One region of the Aeromonas sp. HMWF016 genome, then DNA from elsewhere that is predicted to be linked to it. Evidence: riboswitches for the same ligand, from Rfam matches in the RefSeq annotation. Region 1 holds a riboswitch; the other holds the start of a gene.
What was found. Region 1 has a riboswitch for thiamine pyrophosphate ahead of thiC (phosphomethylpyrimidine synthase ThiC). Riboswitches for the same ligand answer to the same signal wherever they lie in the genome.

Region 1 (7,629 bases):
ACTGGGTTGGCTACCAGCCACCCAAGCCCCGCGAGCCGGGTGTGCAGAAGTTCGAGAACGTGCCTATTTCAGTGCTGCGCCCCTACATCGACTGGACGCCGTTCTTCCTCAGCTGGGAGCTGGCGGGCAAGTTTCCGCGCATCCTCGAAGACGAGATTATCGGCGAAGAGGCGACCAAGCTGTTTGCCGATGCCAACGCCATGCTGGATCAGCTGGAAAAGGATCAGAGCGTGCGCTGCGCCGGCATCATCGGTCTGTTCCCGGCCAATGCGGTGGGGGACAGCATCGAGGTCTACAGCGACGAATCGCGCAGCGAAGTGAAAAAAGTGCTGCATCACTTGCGCCAGCAGAGCGAGAAGCAGGGCTTCCCCAACTACTGTCTGGCGGACTATGTGGCGCCGAAAGAGAGTGGCAAAGCCGACTGGATCGGCGCCTTCGCGGTGACCGGTGGTATCGGTGAGGAGGCTATCGCCAAGGCTTACAAGGCGGATCACGACGACTACAACGCCATCCTCATTCAGGCAGTGTGCGACCGGTTGGCCGAGGCGTTTGCCGAGTACCTGCACGAGCAGGTGCGCAAAGTGCACTGGGGTTATGCCCCCGACGAAGCCCTCAGCAACGAGGAGCTTATTCGCGAGAACTATCGGGGCATCCGTCCGGCGCCGGGTTATCCGGCCTGCCCGGAACACACCGAGAAGGGCACCCTGTGGGAGCTGCTTGATGTCGAGCAGGCCATCGGCATGCAGCTCACCGAATCCTACGCCATGTGGCCGGGAGCGGCGGTGTCGGGCTGGTACTTCTCTCACCCCGACAGCAAATACTTTGCGGTGGCGCAGATCCAGCAAGATCAGGTGGAGGATTACGCCGCCCGCAAGGGGATGACGCTGGCCGACGCCGAGCGCTGGCTCGCCCCCAATCTGGGGTAGCGAGAGAGCCAATCTGCTCGGCCATTGAGCGAAAACGGCGGACTTTGCGAGCAGCCTCCGGAGGGCGCGCAGGGCCGCCGTTTATTGTTTCACCGTGCTGTGCTGAATGGGCAGGCTTCTGCGTTATTTGGCTTGTTGTCAGGAGAAACAATTGGCGTTGTCTTGGCGCTGTGGCACCTTATACTCTCCCGCCCCATCCTGCCCAGGCATAGCCTTCTAGCGGAATTGTCATGAAGATCGCCATTTTATCCCGTGAGCCGAAAAACTACTCCACCCGCCGTCTGGTCGAGGTGGCACAGGCGCGCGGTCATCAGGTCGAGGTGCTCGACACCCTGCGCTGTTATATGAACATCGCCTCCCACAACCCCTCCATCCACTACGAAGGACGGGAGCTGGAGAGCTATGACGCGGTGATCCCCCGCATCGGGGCCAGCATCACCGCCTACGGCACCGCCGTGCTGCGCCAGTTCGAGATGATGAACACCATGGCGCTCAACAGCTCGGTGGCCATCAGCCGCTCCCGCGACAAGCTGCGGGCGATGCAGCTGCTCTCCCGCCACGGTATCGGTCTGCCCATCACCGGTTATGCCCACAGCACCCACGACGTGCCCGACCTCATCACCATGGTGGGCGGTGCGCCGCTGGTAGTGAAGCTGCTGGAGGGAACTCAGGGGATCGGCGTGGTACTGTGCGAAACCCAGAAAGCCGCCGAGAGCGTGATCGAGGCTTTCATCCAGACCAACAACAACATTCTGGTGCAGGAGTATATCCGCGAGGCCAACGGCGCCGACATTCGCTGTCTGGTGGTCAACGGCAAGGTAGTGGCGGCGATGCGCCGTCAGGCCCAGCCCGGCGAGTTTCGCTCCAACCTGCATCGGGGCGGCACCGCGGAGGCGATCCGGATCACTCCGGAAGAGCGCGCTACCGCGGTGCGCGCCGCCAAGATCATGGGGCTGGACGTGGCGGGCGTGGATATCCTGCGCAGTGCCCGCGGCCCGCTGGTGCTGGAGGTCAACTCCTCTCCCGGTCTGCAGGGAGTTGAGGCGGCCTCCGGCAAGGATGTGGCGGGCAAAATCATCGAGTTCCTCGAGCTCAAGGGCGGGCGCAAGCACAAGCCGGTGGAGTGATCCCGGATTTGTACCAGCCAAAAAACAGGGCGCCTTCGGGCGCCCTGTTTTTATTCCGCCATCACCAGTCTGGCGCTGAAGATATTGGCCTCCAGCCGGGTCTCGATCTGCCAGCCCAGCTTTTCGCAGATGCGCTGGATGATGGTGAGGCCACAGCCGTAACCGAGGATCTGATCCGGCGCTGCCGCCGTCGGGTTGCTGATGGTGAGCACCGGGCCGCACAGTTCGATGTCGATATGGCCCTCGGCGTAGCTCAGGGCATTTTTCAGCAGGTTGCCAAGGGCGATGGCGAGCAGGGATAGGGGGGAATCGACCTCACTCGCCTCATCCAGCACCAGACGGATATCGAGCGCTTCTCGCTGCAGCAGCGGGGCGAGCCGGGCCAGCTCCTGGCGGATCAGCGGTGCCACCAGCTGCTTCGGCCGCTCGACCTCCTCCTTGCGGCCCAGCAGCAGAAAGGTCTCGGTGAGCAGCGCCATCTCGTCGGCGGCGGCCCGGATGCGGGTGACGGCGCGCTCGGCGGGGGCGGGCAGATCGCTCACCTTGCCGAGCAGGGCGGCCGAGCCCTGGATCACCATGTTGGGGGTGCGCAGTTCATGGCTGGCAAAGCGGCTGAACTCCTGCTCGCGGGCAAAGACGGCGCTCACCTCCTGCTTGCCGGTCAGCAGTGCCAGCTCGATATCCCTGAGCTCCTGCCAGGGGGCATCGGGGATGAAGTCCGCCTGATCCGGTGTGAGGTGGGCGACCCTGTGTTGCAGCCGCTGCAGCGGCCCCGTGATATGGCGTACCAGCCAGATACCGAAGCCGAGGCAGCCCAGCAGCAGCGCCAGCCCGATCAGCCGGGTGGCCAGATGCAGCTTGTCCTCGTAGGGGTCGAGGTAGTCATCGGCATCGTCGTTGAAGACCAGATAGAGCATCCCTTTTCCGGAGGGGTGGCGTGCCACCAGAAAGTGTTTGTCCTCCTTCCCCAGCTGATGCTCGAAAAAGCCGGGGGTCTGGTAGGGGCGCAGCCACTTGGGCAGGCGGCCCGCCTCGGTCCAGTAGCTGGAGAACTGGCGCGGGCTGGGCGCCGCCGCCGCGGCACCGAGGCGCAGCCAGTCATCGCTGTAGCGGGTCACTTCCGCCTCCAGCCAGTGGCGCAGGCTGAGCTCCTCCATCTTGTCCTCGGCCACCATCATCAGGCCGGAGAGCAGTACCAGCAGCACCACGCCGGCTCCGCCGAGCGCCATGATGAGCCGGTGGCGCAGGCTCGGCAGGCTCATGGGGTCACCAGTCGATAGCCCTGACCGTGCAGGGTTTCCAGCATGGGGGTGGGGAAGGGTTTGTCGAGGGTGTTGCGCAGGGCGTAGATGTGGCTGCGCAGGGCGTCGGAGTCGGGCTCCTCCTCTCCCCAGACGGTGTCGAGCACCTCCTGTCGAGTGACGATGGCCGGTGCGCGGCGGGCCAGCAGCGCGAGGATCTGGAACGGGATCTTGCCGAGCTTGAGGGGAACGCCGGCACGGGTCGCCTGCCCGCTGGCGGCATCGACGGTCAGCTCGCCAAAGGTGATGGCGCCGATGTCACCGCGGGGGCCGCGCAGGCTGAGGGCTTGCAGTCGCACCTCCAGCTCCTCCATGGCGAAGGGCTTGACCAGATAGTCGTCGCCACCGGCCTTGAAGCCTGCCAGCTTGTCTTCCAGACTGTCGCGGGCGGTGAGAAAGAGCACCGGGGTCGAGATCCCCTCTTCACGCAGGCGGGCGACCGTGCTGAGCCCGTCGAGACGGGGCATCATCACATCCATGATGATGACGTCGAAGCGCTGTTCGGCCAGCAGTTGCAGCGCTGCCTGACCGTGATAGGCACAGTCCAGCCGGTGGCCGGCCAGCTCCAGATAATCCATGATGGTTTCTGCCACCTGAGGATTGTCTTCCACTACCAAAATCTTCATGCTTTGTACTCCTGGTTGGCGAGCAGCTTCACGCTCTTTTCACACCGGATACATCATCCTGTCGCCAGTGTAACCCCGAGGATCCACGATGAAGAAGTCTCTCTGTGCTCTCCTGCTGCTGATCTTGCTGCCGCTCGGATCTGCGCAGGCTGCCGAATTCAAACTGACCGGCCGCACCACCTGGCAGCTTGGCCAGCTGATGGTGAACGGTCTGCCGTTCGTGATCGACGACCAGACCCGCTTCAAGGATTGGCTCAACGAAGATGATCTCGGCGGCACCTGGGTTGAGATGAAGGGGGTGGTGGAGAACGGCGTGCGCTATGTGCGCAAGGTCGAAGCGCTCGAGGAAGATGACAAGGACGAGATGGATCTGGAAGGGCCGGTCGAGGGAGGGCGGATCTGGGGCTACACCACCTCGGACAAGAGTCTGGCCCCCTTCGAAGGGCGCTGGCTCGAACTTGAGTGCAAGTTTGACGGCATGCGCCTGAGTCGCTGCCACGAGGACAAGTAACCCGGTCGCTGCTGCAGATTCGCAATGTTTCTGAATGAAGCCCATGCTTATCCGGCATGGGCTTTTTGTTCAGGGACGAACGACATGGAACAGAGAACAAAGTGGTGTGCGTGGCTGTGCGGTTTGCCGCTCTGTGCCGCGCAGGCGGTGGCCGACGAACTGTGGCTGATGGAGCTGGAACACGATGACGGCATCCATCTGCAATTTCAGGGCGCTGAGGTGGAGCAGGGCAGTGCCGCCGTCTGGCGGCAGGGGGAGATTTGGCAGCAGCCACTCAAACCCGGCGACCAGCTCGCCCTGCTGGTGGCCGATGGCGTTGCCACCCGGATCGAGCTGCTGGCCGCCAGAGCACCGCTGGCCAATCAGCCCTGGCAGCGGGCGCAAGATCGCCTGCAATCCGTTGATGAACGGCAACTCACACTGGCTGCTCTGGGTACTGTGCCACTCAACCCGCAGGTGCGCTGGGTCAACGGCTCAGCCGCCGATCTGCACGCCGGGAGCGAGCTGGTGCTGACCCGCGACGAACAGGGTCACTTAAGCGAAATTCTGGTGGTCAATCCGGAGGAGTAGTTGACCCGTCTACGATAGGCGGGTTTATCCTCTGCCCGCTGGATGAAGGAACCCCTATGTTGACGATTACCCGGCTGGCCAGAGAACTGGGCCTGAGCCGCACCACCCTGCTCTATTACGAACGTCTCGGTCTGCTGCTTCCCGCCCTGCGCGGGGAGTAACCCGGTCCGACCACAGCGCCAGCCGTTGCCCCATATTGTTAACGGCTTGTGCTTTAGATTTTCCCCCTTATACTGGCGCCATCTTGTCGGAGTGCTGACCGTCGAACGACGCGAAGCTGAGACCGTTAATTCGGGATCCGTGGAACCTGATCAGGTTAAAACCTGCGAAGGGAACAAGGGTAACTTGCGGGTTACCGCGCCGGAGGAGGAACAAGCCTCTTCCGCTCATCGAAGGGATCGCCCTTGATGGGTCAGGGCGCACAGGAGGGAGTCTGTCCCGTCCGGTTGTCCAGCACGTGGGGCGCCTTGCCTACCGCGTGCAGAGAGCGGGAAGCGGCAGCACAGCAGCGCGGAGATCCATCCCGCGCCCACTCCCTCCTGATATAAACACCCCGCCGCAAGTTCATCTTCTCCTCGAACTCCAGACAAGCAAACACCCATAACTTCAACCAGTTAATGTGAGTTTTGCTATGTCTACTTCTCTATCTGATACCGCCAAATCCAGCCGCCGCGAGCAGCGCTCCAGCGCTCAGGCCTTTATCGACAGCCTCAAGGGGATGGCTCACCCCAACTCCCGCCGCATCTTTATCGAAGGCTCTCGCGCCGATATTCGTGTCCCGCTGCGGGAAATCCAGCTGGCCGACACCTTCGTTGGTGGCACCAAGGAAGATCCCCGGTTCGAGCCCAACGAGCCGATCCCGGTCTATGACACCTCGGGCCGTTACGGGGAGGAGGGGGTCGCCATCGACGTGCGCCGCGGCCTGCCGCGCCTGCGGGAGAACTGGGTGCTGGAGCGCGATGATACCGACGCCCTGCCGGGGCTCAGCTCCACCTTCACTCAGGAGCGTCTGGCCGATGAGGGGCTGGATCACCTGCGCTTCGAGCACTTGCCAAAGCCGCGCCGCGCCAAGCCGGGCCGCCGGGTCACCCAGCTCCACTACGCCCGCGCCGGTATCGTCACTCCCGAGATGGAATTTATCGCCATTCGCGAGAACATGGGGCGTGAGAGGGTGCGCTCAGAGCTGTTGCGCACCCAGCATCCGGGCCGCGATTTCGGTGCCCGTTTACCCCAGAACATCACCCCCGAATTCGTGCGCGACGAGGTGGCGGCCGGCCGCGCCATCATCCCCAGCAACATCAACCACCCGGAAGCGGAGCCGATGATCATCGGCCGCAATTTTCTGGTGAAGATCAACGCCAACATCGGCAACTCGGCGGTCACCTCCAGCATCGAAGAGGAGGTGGAGAAGCTGGTCTGGTCGACCCGCTGGGGTGCCGACACCGTGATGGATCTCTCCACTGGCCGCTACATCCACGAGACCCGCGAGTGGATCCTGCGCAACAGCCCGGTGCCCATCGGTACCGTGCCCATCTATCAGGCGCTGGAGAAGACCAACGGCATCGCCGAAGACCTCACCTGGGAGCTGTTCCGTGACACCCTGCTGGAGCAGGCCGAGCAGGGGGTGGACTACTTCACCATCCATGCCGGCGTCCTGCTGCGCTTCGTGCCGATGACCGCCAAGCGCCTCACCGGCATCGTGTCGCGCGGTGGCAGCATCATGGCCAAGTGGTGCCTCTCCCATCACAAGGAGAACTTCCTCTACCAGCACTTCCGCGAAATCTGCGAGATCTGCGCCGCCTATGACGTGGCGTTGTCGCTGGGCGATGGTCTGCGTCCGGGCTCCGTCTATGACGCCAACGACGAGGCCCAGTTTGCCGAGCTGCGCACTCTGGGCGAGCTGACCCAAATTGCCTGGGAGTACGACGTGCAGGTGATGATCGAGGGCCCCGGCCACGTGCCCATGCACATGATCGAGCGCAACATGACCGAGCAGCTGGAGCACTGCCACGAGGCACCGTTCTATACGCTGGGCCCGCTCACCACCGACATCGCGCCGGGTTACGATCACTTCACCTCCGGCATCGGCGCCGCGCTCATCGGCTGGTATGGCTGCGCCATGCTCTGCTACGTCACCCCCAAGGAGCATCTGGGGCTGCCCAACAAGGAGGATGTGAAGCAGGGGCTTATCACCTACAAGATCGCCGCTCACGCCGCCGATCTGGCCAAGGGGCACCCGGGCGCCCAGATCCGTGACAACGCCATGTCCAAGGCGCGCTTCGAGTTTCGCTGGGAGGATCAGTTCAATCTGGCGCTGGATCCCGACACCGCTCGCGCCTACCACGACGAAACCCTGCCGCAGGAGTCCGGCAAGGTGGCTCACTTCTGCTCCATGTGCGGGCCCAAGTTCTGCTCCATGAAGATCACTCAGGACGTGCGTGACTACGCAGCAAAGCTGGAGGCCGTTGAGATCAAGCTGGTCGGCATGGATGGCCAGCAGGAGCAGGTAGTGGCTCAGGTGGAGAGCGGCATGGCCCGCATGGCTGAAACCTTCAAGGAGACCGGCGG
Region 2 (7,629 bases), on a different contig from region 1:
AGCCCGTCGCTTGCGAGCCCGTACCCGCAGATGACGGCTGGTGAGCAGCAGCGCGCCGCCGAGCAGGGTGGCCAAGGCACCGGCTGCCAATGCAATCAACAGCGACTGACCGCTCGCCTGCCACAGCTTGGCGGAAGTGAGCGCAGTCAGCAGGCCGGGGTGGAGGCCGGCGACGACGATGGCCAGCAGCGGCGGCAGAAAGATGGCGAGACCGATGCAGAGCGAGAAGAGATCCACCACAGCCGTGCCCGGCTGATGGCGATCCGGCCGCAGACAGGGACGACGGGGTGTCACCCGACTGGCTGGCGTAGTTTGCAGCTTGTGCTGCAGGAGCAGCAGGGTGGCGGTCAGGATGAGCTGCACCAGCGCCAATCCGCCAGCGGTGGCGAGATCGAAGTCAAAGCGCAGCGCCTGATAGACAGCCACCTCCAGGGTGGTCGATTTGGGGCCACCGCCCAGCGCCAGCACGGTAGTGAAGCTGGTGAAGCAGAGCATAAAGATGAGGCTGGCCAGCCCGGGCAATATGCCGCGAATGAGCGGCCACTCCAGCAGCCGGAAGATATGGGATGAGCGCATGCCGAGCTGGCTGGCGAGGCGCCAGCTCGATTCGGGGATACTCTCGATGCTCTGCAGGATGAGACGTGCCGCCAGCGGCATGTTGAAGAAGACATGGGCCAGCAGAATGCCGAACAGGCCGTAGAGATAGTTGCCGGGATCCAGCCCCAAGCTGCGCAGCAGTTGCGGTAGCCACCCCTGTTTGCCATGAACCGCCACGATGCCGAAGATGGCGATGATGACCGGCAGTACCAGCGAGAGACCGAACAGCTTGATCAGCAGGGTTCGGCCAATGAAGCGGCGCCGAGCCAGCGCGCGGGCCACCGGAATGGCGAGCCCCAGGCTCAGCAGGGTGGAGAGCAGCGCCTGCCAGAGGCTGAAGCCCAGCACATGGCGCAGATAGGGGTCTGCCAGCAAAGTGCGCGGCGCCAGTGAACCGGCCTGCCACAGCAGGGCCGCCAGCGGCCCGAGAGACAACAGCAGGATCAGCAGGGTGGCTGCACTGCCCGGCAGCCACCAGAGGGGGCGATCCTGTTGCTTCAGAGCGAGCTGGCTCACTGGGCGACGGCTTGCAGCCATTCGCGGATCCACCCTTTGCGATTGGCGGCCACCTCATCGGCACTGAAGGCGAGCGGCTTGGCTACGGTGATCATCTGCTCGAAGCCCTTGGGCAGTGGCGTGTCGATCACCGGATACATCCAGTTGCCGGTCGGGATCTCGCTCTGGAAGGCGGGGCTCACCATAAATTGCAGGAACTGGTCAGCCAGCTTCTCCTGTTTGGCGCTCTTCAGCTTGGCGGCCACTTCCACCTGACGGTAGTGACCCTCCTCGAAGGCGGCAGCCTGATACTGAGGCTTGTTCTCGGCAATCAGGTGGTAAGCGGGGGAGGTTGTGTAGGAGAGCACCATGTCCGCCTCGCCATCGAGGAACATGCCATAGGCCTCGGACCACCCCTTGGTGACGGTGACCGTCTTCTTGGCCAGCTTGGCCCAGGCTTCAGGAGCCTTGTCACCATAGACAGACTTCATCCACAGCATCAGCCCCTGTCCCGGGGTAGAGGTACGGGGGTCCTGATAGATCACCTTGAGATCAGGGCGTTCCACCAGCTCTTTCAGGCTCTTGGGCGGCTGTTTGAGCTTCTCCTTGTCGTAGACGAAGGCGAAGTAGCCGTAGTCGTAGGGGACAAAGGTGTCATCCTGCCAGCCACCCGGCACCTTGATGCCATCCAGCTTGGCGGGATGGGGGGCGAACAGGCCGCTCTGCTTGGCTTCACTGATGAGTGCATCATCCAGCCCCAGCACCAGGTCGGCCTTGCTGTGGTTGCCCTCCAGTCGCAGCCGGTTGAGGATGGCGACGCCATCTTCGAGGGGAACCAGATTGAGGGTACAGCCGCACTCCTTCTCGAAGGCTTGCTTGATCTTGGGACCGGGCCCCCAGTCGGCAGTGAAGGAGCTGTAGGTGTAGACGGTGAGGGTGTCGGCGGCGAAAGCCTGAGCCGAGAGCAGGCTGGTGGCGACCAGCAGCAGGGTTTTCATCAAGGGCACTCCATTATGAGGTGCCAGCGGATGAGGGCGCAAAAAATGAGCGCCGTGCCTCAAATTCCTCCGCCAGCATTATCTGGATCAGGTTCACGGGTATAATCTCAGCGGTAAACCGCACCCCGTTTGAGAAACGCACCGCATTGTATTAACGTTCTTTTGGGTAGACCAGCACAATTGTGCGCTGCCCATGAGATGATTCCCACTCAACAGAGGATCTTCGCGTGCTTACCAGTACCAAGGAAAGACGTGCCTTTGCACGTATGGTCATCAATGCTCCGGTTACCGTCTATCAGCAGCATCAGGTACTGGAGGGCATCTGTCGGGATCTCAGTGCCAACGGCATGGGGATCTCGGTGGCGGAACACCAGCTTGATACAACCCAGCCGATCCGGATCAGCCTCGCAACCAACAACAACCTGCTTCCACCTTTCGAAGCCCATGCCCGGATCATTCGGGTGTTGGAGGAGGAGACCGGATTGCTGCTGGCGGTAGAGTTTCAGCCTTTGGGCTGAACCGGTTGTACACTCAACTGCTTGCCATCGACCAGCGTTTTGCTGGTCGATGCTATTTGGCCAGCCGGTAATGCGGCAGGGCCGGTAGGTTCGAGCAGCAGATAGGATTGTCCCTGCCAGCTGATGGTGGCATCACCCGGTTTGGCAGGCAGGTCGACCGCCAGCATCGCGTGGCCCGGGATAAAGACCATGGCCTGTTTCAATTCGGGAAAGAGCTGGGCCAGCAGGGCGGCCATCAGGGTCACCTTGCTGTCGCAATCGCCGCGGTTCTGTTCCAGCACCTGACGGGGAGTGAGAAACCCCTTGCCCTGCCGTCCGTTCAGACTGTCCAGCTGCTGGTAGGGGATGCTCTGGATAAAGGCGAGCATCTCGGCCACGGTTTTCTGGCGCGCTTCCGGCTCGCTGCCCCCCTGCTGTTTCAACTGCTCAGCCAGCGGCGCCACCGTGCTGCGGCTCTCCAACGCAATGCGAACATGGTCCTGCTTCACCGCCAGCTGGCCATCCGGTGGCGTGAAGTACTGGAAGTAGTGTTTGGTCAGCCACGCCTGCTCCTCTTTGCCCCGTTGCGCTTCCAGCCAGGCCATGGCCTCTTTGGCTTTATCCTGATTGTGACTTTTCAGATGCAGTTCGAGGGAGGGGCGGGAGAGGGTGAACTGCACCTCGGGGTAGTTCTCGCGTACCCCGCGCAGCAGGGTTTGCAGTACCTCCTCCTCCATCCGTGCCGGACGATAGGCGATAAGGGGGGGAAGCTTGCCTTGCTCCAGCCGATAGGTGAGCTGGCGGGGTTTGCCTGCGCTATCTTGCCAGCCGACGTTGATCTGGCCGAGGCTGTTGGTGAAGTAGGTCTGGGCGGCTGCAACCGGCAGCGCCAGCAAAGTGCAGAACAAAAGTATCGCCGTCGTTCTCTTCATCGTCCTTATCCTGTCTTGAGGCCGCATCCCTGGCCTGTTTGGTGAAGTGCATTACCGGAAACAAAAGAGGGAGCCGAAGCTCCCTGTTGATTCTACTCGTTTTTTTGCAACTGGCGCGTTAAATCCAGCTCGGCTGCTTCGCTTCAAAAGCGCTGATGGCAGCCTCGTGCTGCAGGGTCAGGCCGATGGCATCCAGTCCGTTGAGCAGGCAGTAACGGCGGAACTCGTCGATCTCGAAACCGAAGCTGAGCTCACCGGCGCGCACCTGATTGGCCTCCAGATCCACTTCGAGCTCGATGCCCGGCTGGCTGGCAACCAGTTGGAACAGGGCCTCGACCTCCTCCTCTTTCAGGCGCACCGGTACCATGCCATTGTTGATGGCGTTGCCGTAGAAGATGTCGGCAAAGCTCGGGGCTATGATGGTCTTGAAGCCGTAGTCGGCCAGCGCCCAGGGGGCGTGCTCGCGACTCGACCCGCAGCCGAAGTTCTCGCGGGCCAGCAGGATACTGGCACCGGCGAATTGCGGCTGGTTGAGCACAAACTCGGGGTTGGGCTGCTGGCCGGCATCGTCGAGGAAGCGCCAGTCGTGGAACAGGTGCTTGCCAAAACCGATACGGTTGACCTTCTGCAAAAACTGCTTGGGAATGATGGCGTCGGTGTCGACGTTGGCGCTGTCGAGGGGGACGACGATCCCTTTATGCTGTTTGAATCCTGTCATCGCTGTTTCCTCTTACAGTGCGCGAATGTCGGCGAAGTGGCCGGTGACGGCGGCGGCGGCGGCCATGGCCGGGCTCACCAGATGAGTGCGGCCAGCACGGCCCTGACGCCCTTCGAAGTTGCGGTTACTGGTGGAGGCGCAGCGCTCTCCCGGTTGCAGCCGGTCGTTGTTCATGGCCAGACACATGGAGCAGCCGGGCAGGCGCCACTCAAAACCGGCCTCGATGAAGATCTTGTCGAGCCCCTCGGCTTCGGCCTGTGCCTTCACCTGCTCGGAGCCCGGCACCACCAGCGCCTGCACGCCAGCGGCGACCTTGCGACCGCGGGCGATGGCGGCTGCGGCGCGCAGATCCTCGATGCGGCTGTTGGTGCAGGAACCGATAAATACCTTGTCGATGGCGACATCGGAGAGCTTCTGGCCCGGTTGCAAATCCATGTAGGCGAGTGCCTTGCGGGCGGACTGCTGCTCCATCAGATCAGCAAACGACTCTGGCGCCGGAATGGGGTCACCCACGGCAATAACCTGACCCGGGTTGGTGCCCCAGGTGACCTGCGGGGCGATGTCGACGGCATCCAGCACCACTTCTGCATCAAACTTGGCATCGTCGTCGCTCTTGAGGCTCTGCCAGTAGGCGATGGCCCGCTCCAGCGCCTCGCCCTTGGGGGCAAACTCCTTGCCACGGATGTAGTCGATGGTGGTCTGGTCGGGGGCGATCATTCCCGCCTTGGCGCCCAGTTCGATGGCCATGTTGCACACCGTCATCCGCCCTTCCATGGTGAGCCCTTCGATGGCTTCGCCAGCGAACTCCACCACGTAGCCAGTACCACCGGCGTGGCCAACCTTGCCGATAATGGCCAGCACCACGTCCTTGGCGCTGATCCCCTCGGCCAGCTTGCCGTTGACCGAAATCCGCATGGTCTTGGCGCGGCCCTGTTTCAGGGTCTGGGTGGCCATCACATGTTCCACTTCGGAAGTGCCGATGCCGAAGGCCAGCGAGCCGAAGGCGCCGTGGGTGGCGGTGTGGGAGTCGCCGCAGACGATGGTAGTGCCGGGCAGGGTGATGCCGAGCTCGGGGCTCATCACATGGACGATCCCCTGATATTTGTGGTTGAGATCGTAGAGGCGAACCCCGAACTCTTTGCAGTTGGCGGCCAGCGTCTCCATCTGGATACGGGCCATCTCGCCGGAGGCCGCGATGTCCTTGGTGGTGGTGGAGACGTTGTGATCCATGGTGGCCCAAGTCAGATCCGGGCGGCGCAGTTGGCGGTTCATGGCGCGCAGGCCGTCAAATGCCTGCGGGCTGGTCACTTCATGTACCAGATGGCGGTCGATGTAGATGAGGGGCGTTTCGCCTTCCACTTCTCGTACCACATGGGCGTCGAATACTTTCTGATAGAGGGTCTTGGCCATTGCTTCTCTCTTCCTTGTTATCTGTTCTTCAGCTCAGATCCGGGCGGCGATCTGGTCGCCCATGGTGGTTGTGCTCTGCACCGGATGGCGGGCGCTGGCCTGATGCAGGTCGGCGGTGAAGTAACCTTCGGCCAGGGTCTGGGCCACGGCCTGCTCGATGGCCTGGGCGGCAGCTTCCTGACCCAGGCTGTAGCGCAGCATCAGGGCGGCGGAGAGGATCTGGGCGATGGGGTTGGCTATCCCTTTGCCGGCGATATCCGGGGCCGAGCCGCCGGCCGGTTCGAACAAGCCGAAACCTGATTCGTTGAGGCTGGCAGAGGGGAGCAGCCCCATGGAGCCGGTGATCATGGCGCACTCGTCGGAGAGGATGTCACCAAACAGGTTGGAGCAGAGCAGCACGTCGAACTGGGACGGATCCTTGATGAGCTGCATGGTCGCGTTGTCGATGTACATATGGTTCAGTTCGACGTCGGGATAATCCTTGGCGACTTGCGTCACCACCTCGCGCCACAGAATGGAGGAGGCGAGTACGTTGGCCTTGTCGATGGAGGTGACCTTGCCACGGCGCACACGAGCCGACTCGAAGGCGATCTTGGCGATGCGCTCGATTTCGAAGCGGTGGTACACCTCGGTATCGAACGCCTTCTCGTTCGCTCCTTCTCCCTCGCGCCCTTTGGGCTGGCCGAAGTAGATGCCACCGGTCAGCTCGCGCACACAGGCGATGTCAAAACCGCGATCGGAGATATCGGCGCGCAGGGGCGAGAACTGCTCCAGACCGGTGTAGATGCGGGCTGGGCGCAGGTTGCAGAACAGTTTGAAGTGAGCGCGCAGGGGCAGCAGGGCACCGCGCTCCGGTTGCTCGTTGGGTGGCAGATGTTCCCATTTCGGGCCGCCGACCGAACCGAACAGCACGGCATCGGATGCTTCGCAACCAGCGATGGTGCTCTGCGGCAGCGGGGTGCCATGGTTGTCGATGGCGATGCCGCCCACGTCATGGCGATCATACTCGAGGGCGAAACCGAACTTGGCCTGCACCTTCTCCAGCACCTTGACGGCCTCGGCCATCACTTCCGGGCCAATGCCGTCACCCGGCAATACTGCGATCCGATAACTGCTCATACTGTCTCCGTCTTGATTGTGTTATTGCGTTCCATCTGCTCGGCCACCTGATCGGCGCGCCAGATGCTGTTGATCACATGCAGCAGGGCATGGGCTGAGGATTCGATGATGTCGGTGGCCAGCCCCATGCCGTGGAATTTGCGGCCTTTGTATTCGGCGACGATATCGACCTGACCGAGGGCATCTTCCCCTTCGCCCTTGCTCTTGAGGGCATATTTGTCGATGCGGATCTCGTAGCCGGTGATGCGATTGATACATTGGTAGACCGCATCCACCGGGCCGTTGCCGGTGGCGGCCTCACTGACCAGCTCGCCACCCACCTTGAGCTTGACCGAGGCGGTCGCCATCACCGAGCTGCCACTCTGCACGCCGAGGTACTCCAGCTTGAAGTGCTCCGGCTCCTCGTGGATCTGGCTGAAGAAGGCGAGCGCTTCGAGGTCGTAGTCAAACACCTGACCTTTCTTGTCGGCCAGAGTGAGGAACTTGGCGTAGAGATGGTCGAGGTCGTAGCTGCTCTCGGCGTAGCCCATGGACTCCATCCGGTGTTTGATGACGTGGCGACCGGAGCGGGAGGTCATGTTGAGGTTGTTCTGGGTCAGGCCAATGCTCTCGGGGGTGATGATTTCATAGGTATTTTTCGCTTTGAGCACGCCATCTTGATGGATGCCGGAGCTGTGGGAGAAGGCGTTGGCTCCGACGATCGCCTTGTTGGGCTGCACCGGCATGTTGCAGAGCTGGCTGACGAGGGTGCTGGTGCGATGAATTTCGCTGTGACGGATGTTGGTGTGCACCCCGAGCAGATCGGCGCGGGTCTTCAGGATCATCGCCACCTCTTCCAGCGAGCAGTTGCCCGCCCGCTCGCC

Region 2: linked by a shared signal. The riboswitch ahead of thiB (thiamine ABC transporter substrate binding subunit) and the one ahead of thiC (phosphomethylpyrimidine synthase ThiC) in region 1 are both predicted to bind thiamine pyrophosphate.

Annotation. Positions count from the first base shown of each region.
Region 1 covers NZ_CAWNWX010000087.1:100,143-107,771, forward strand. Annotated here, with positions in the region: gene metH (methionine synthase) at 1-926, shown strand, start outside; gene rimK (30S ribosomal protein S6--L-glutamate ligase) at 1,157-2,053, shown strand; gene AACS24_RS14220 (sensor histidine kinase) at 2,104-3,315, opposite strand; gene AACS24_RS14225 (response regulator transcription factor) at 3,312-3,980, opposite strand; gene AACS24_RS14230 (hypothetical protein) at 4,069-4,491, shown strand; gene AACS24_RS14235 (hypothetical protein) at 4,576-5,061, shown strand; gene AACS24_RS14240 (MerR family DNA-binding transcriptional regulator) at 5,118-5,222, shown strand; TPP riboswitch at 5,300-5,412, shown strand; gene thiC (phosphomethylpyrimidine synthase ThiC) at 5,693-7,629, shown strand, end outside.
Region 2 covers NZ_CAWNWX010000005.1:25,194-32,822, reverse strand. Annotated here, with positions in the region: partial or broken gene thiP (thiamine/thiamine pyrophosphate ABC transporter permease) at 1-1,134, opposite strand, end outside; gene thiB (thiamine ABC transporter substrate binding subunit) at 1,110-2,090, opposite strand; TPP riboswitch at 2,138-2,228, opposite strand; gene AACS24_RS00410 (PilZ domain-containing protein) at 2,318-2,608, shown strand; gene AACS24_RS00405 (hypothetical protein) at 2,593-3,519, opposite strand; gene leuD (3-isopropylmalate dehydratase small subunit) at 3,638-4,237, opposite strand; gene leuC (3-isopropylmalate dehydratase large subunit) at 4,250-5,647, opposite strand; gene leuB (3-isopropylmalate dehydrogenase) at 5,681-6,766, opposite strand; gene leuA (2-isopropylmalate synthase) at 6,763-7,629, opposite strand, start outside.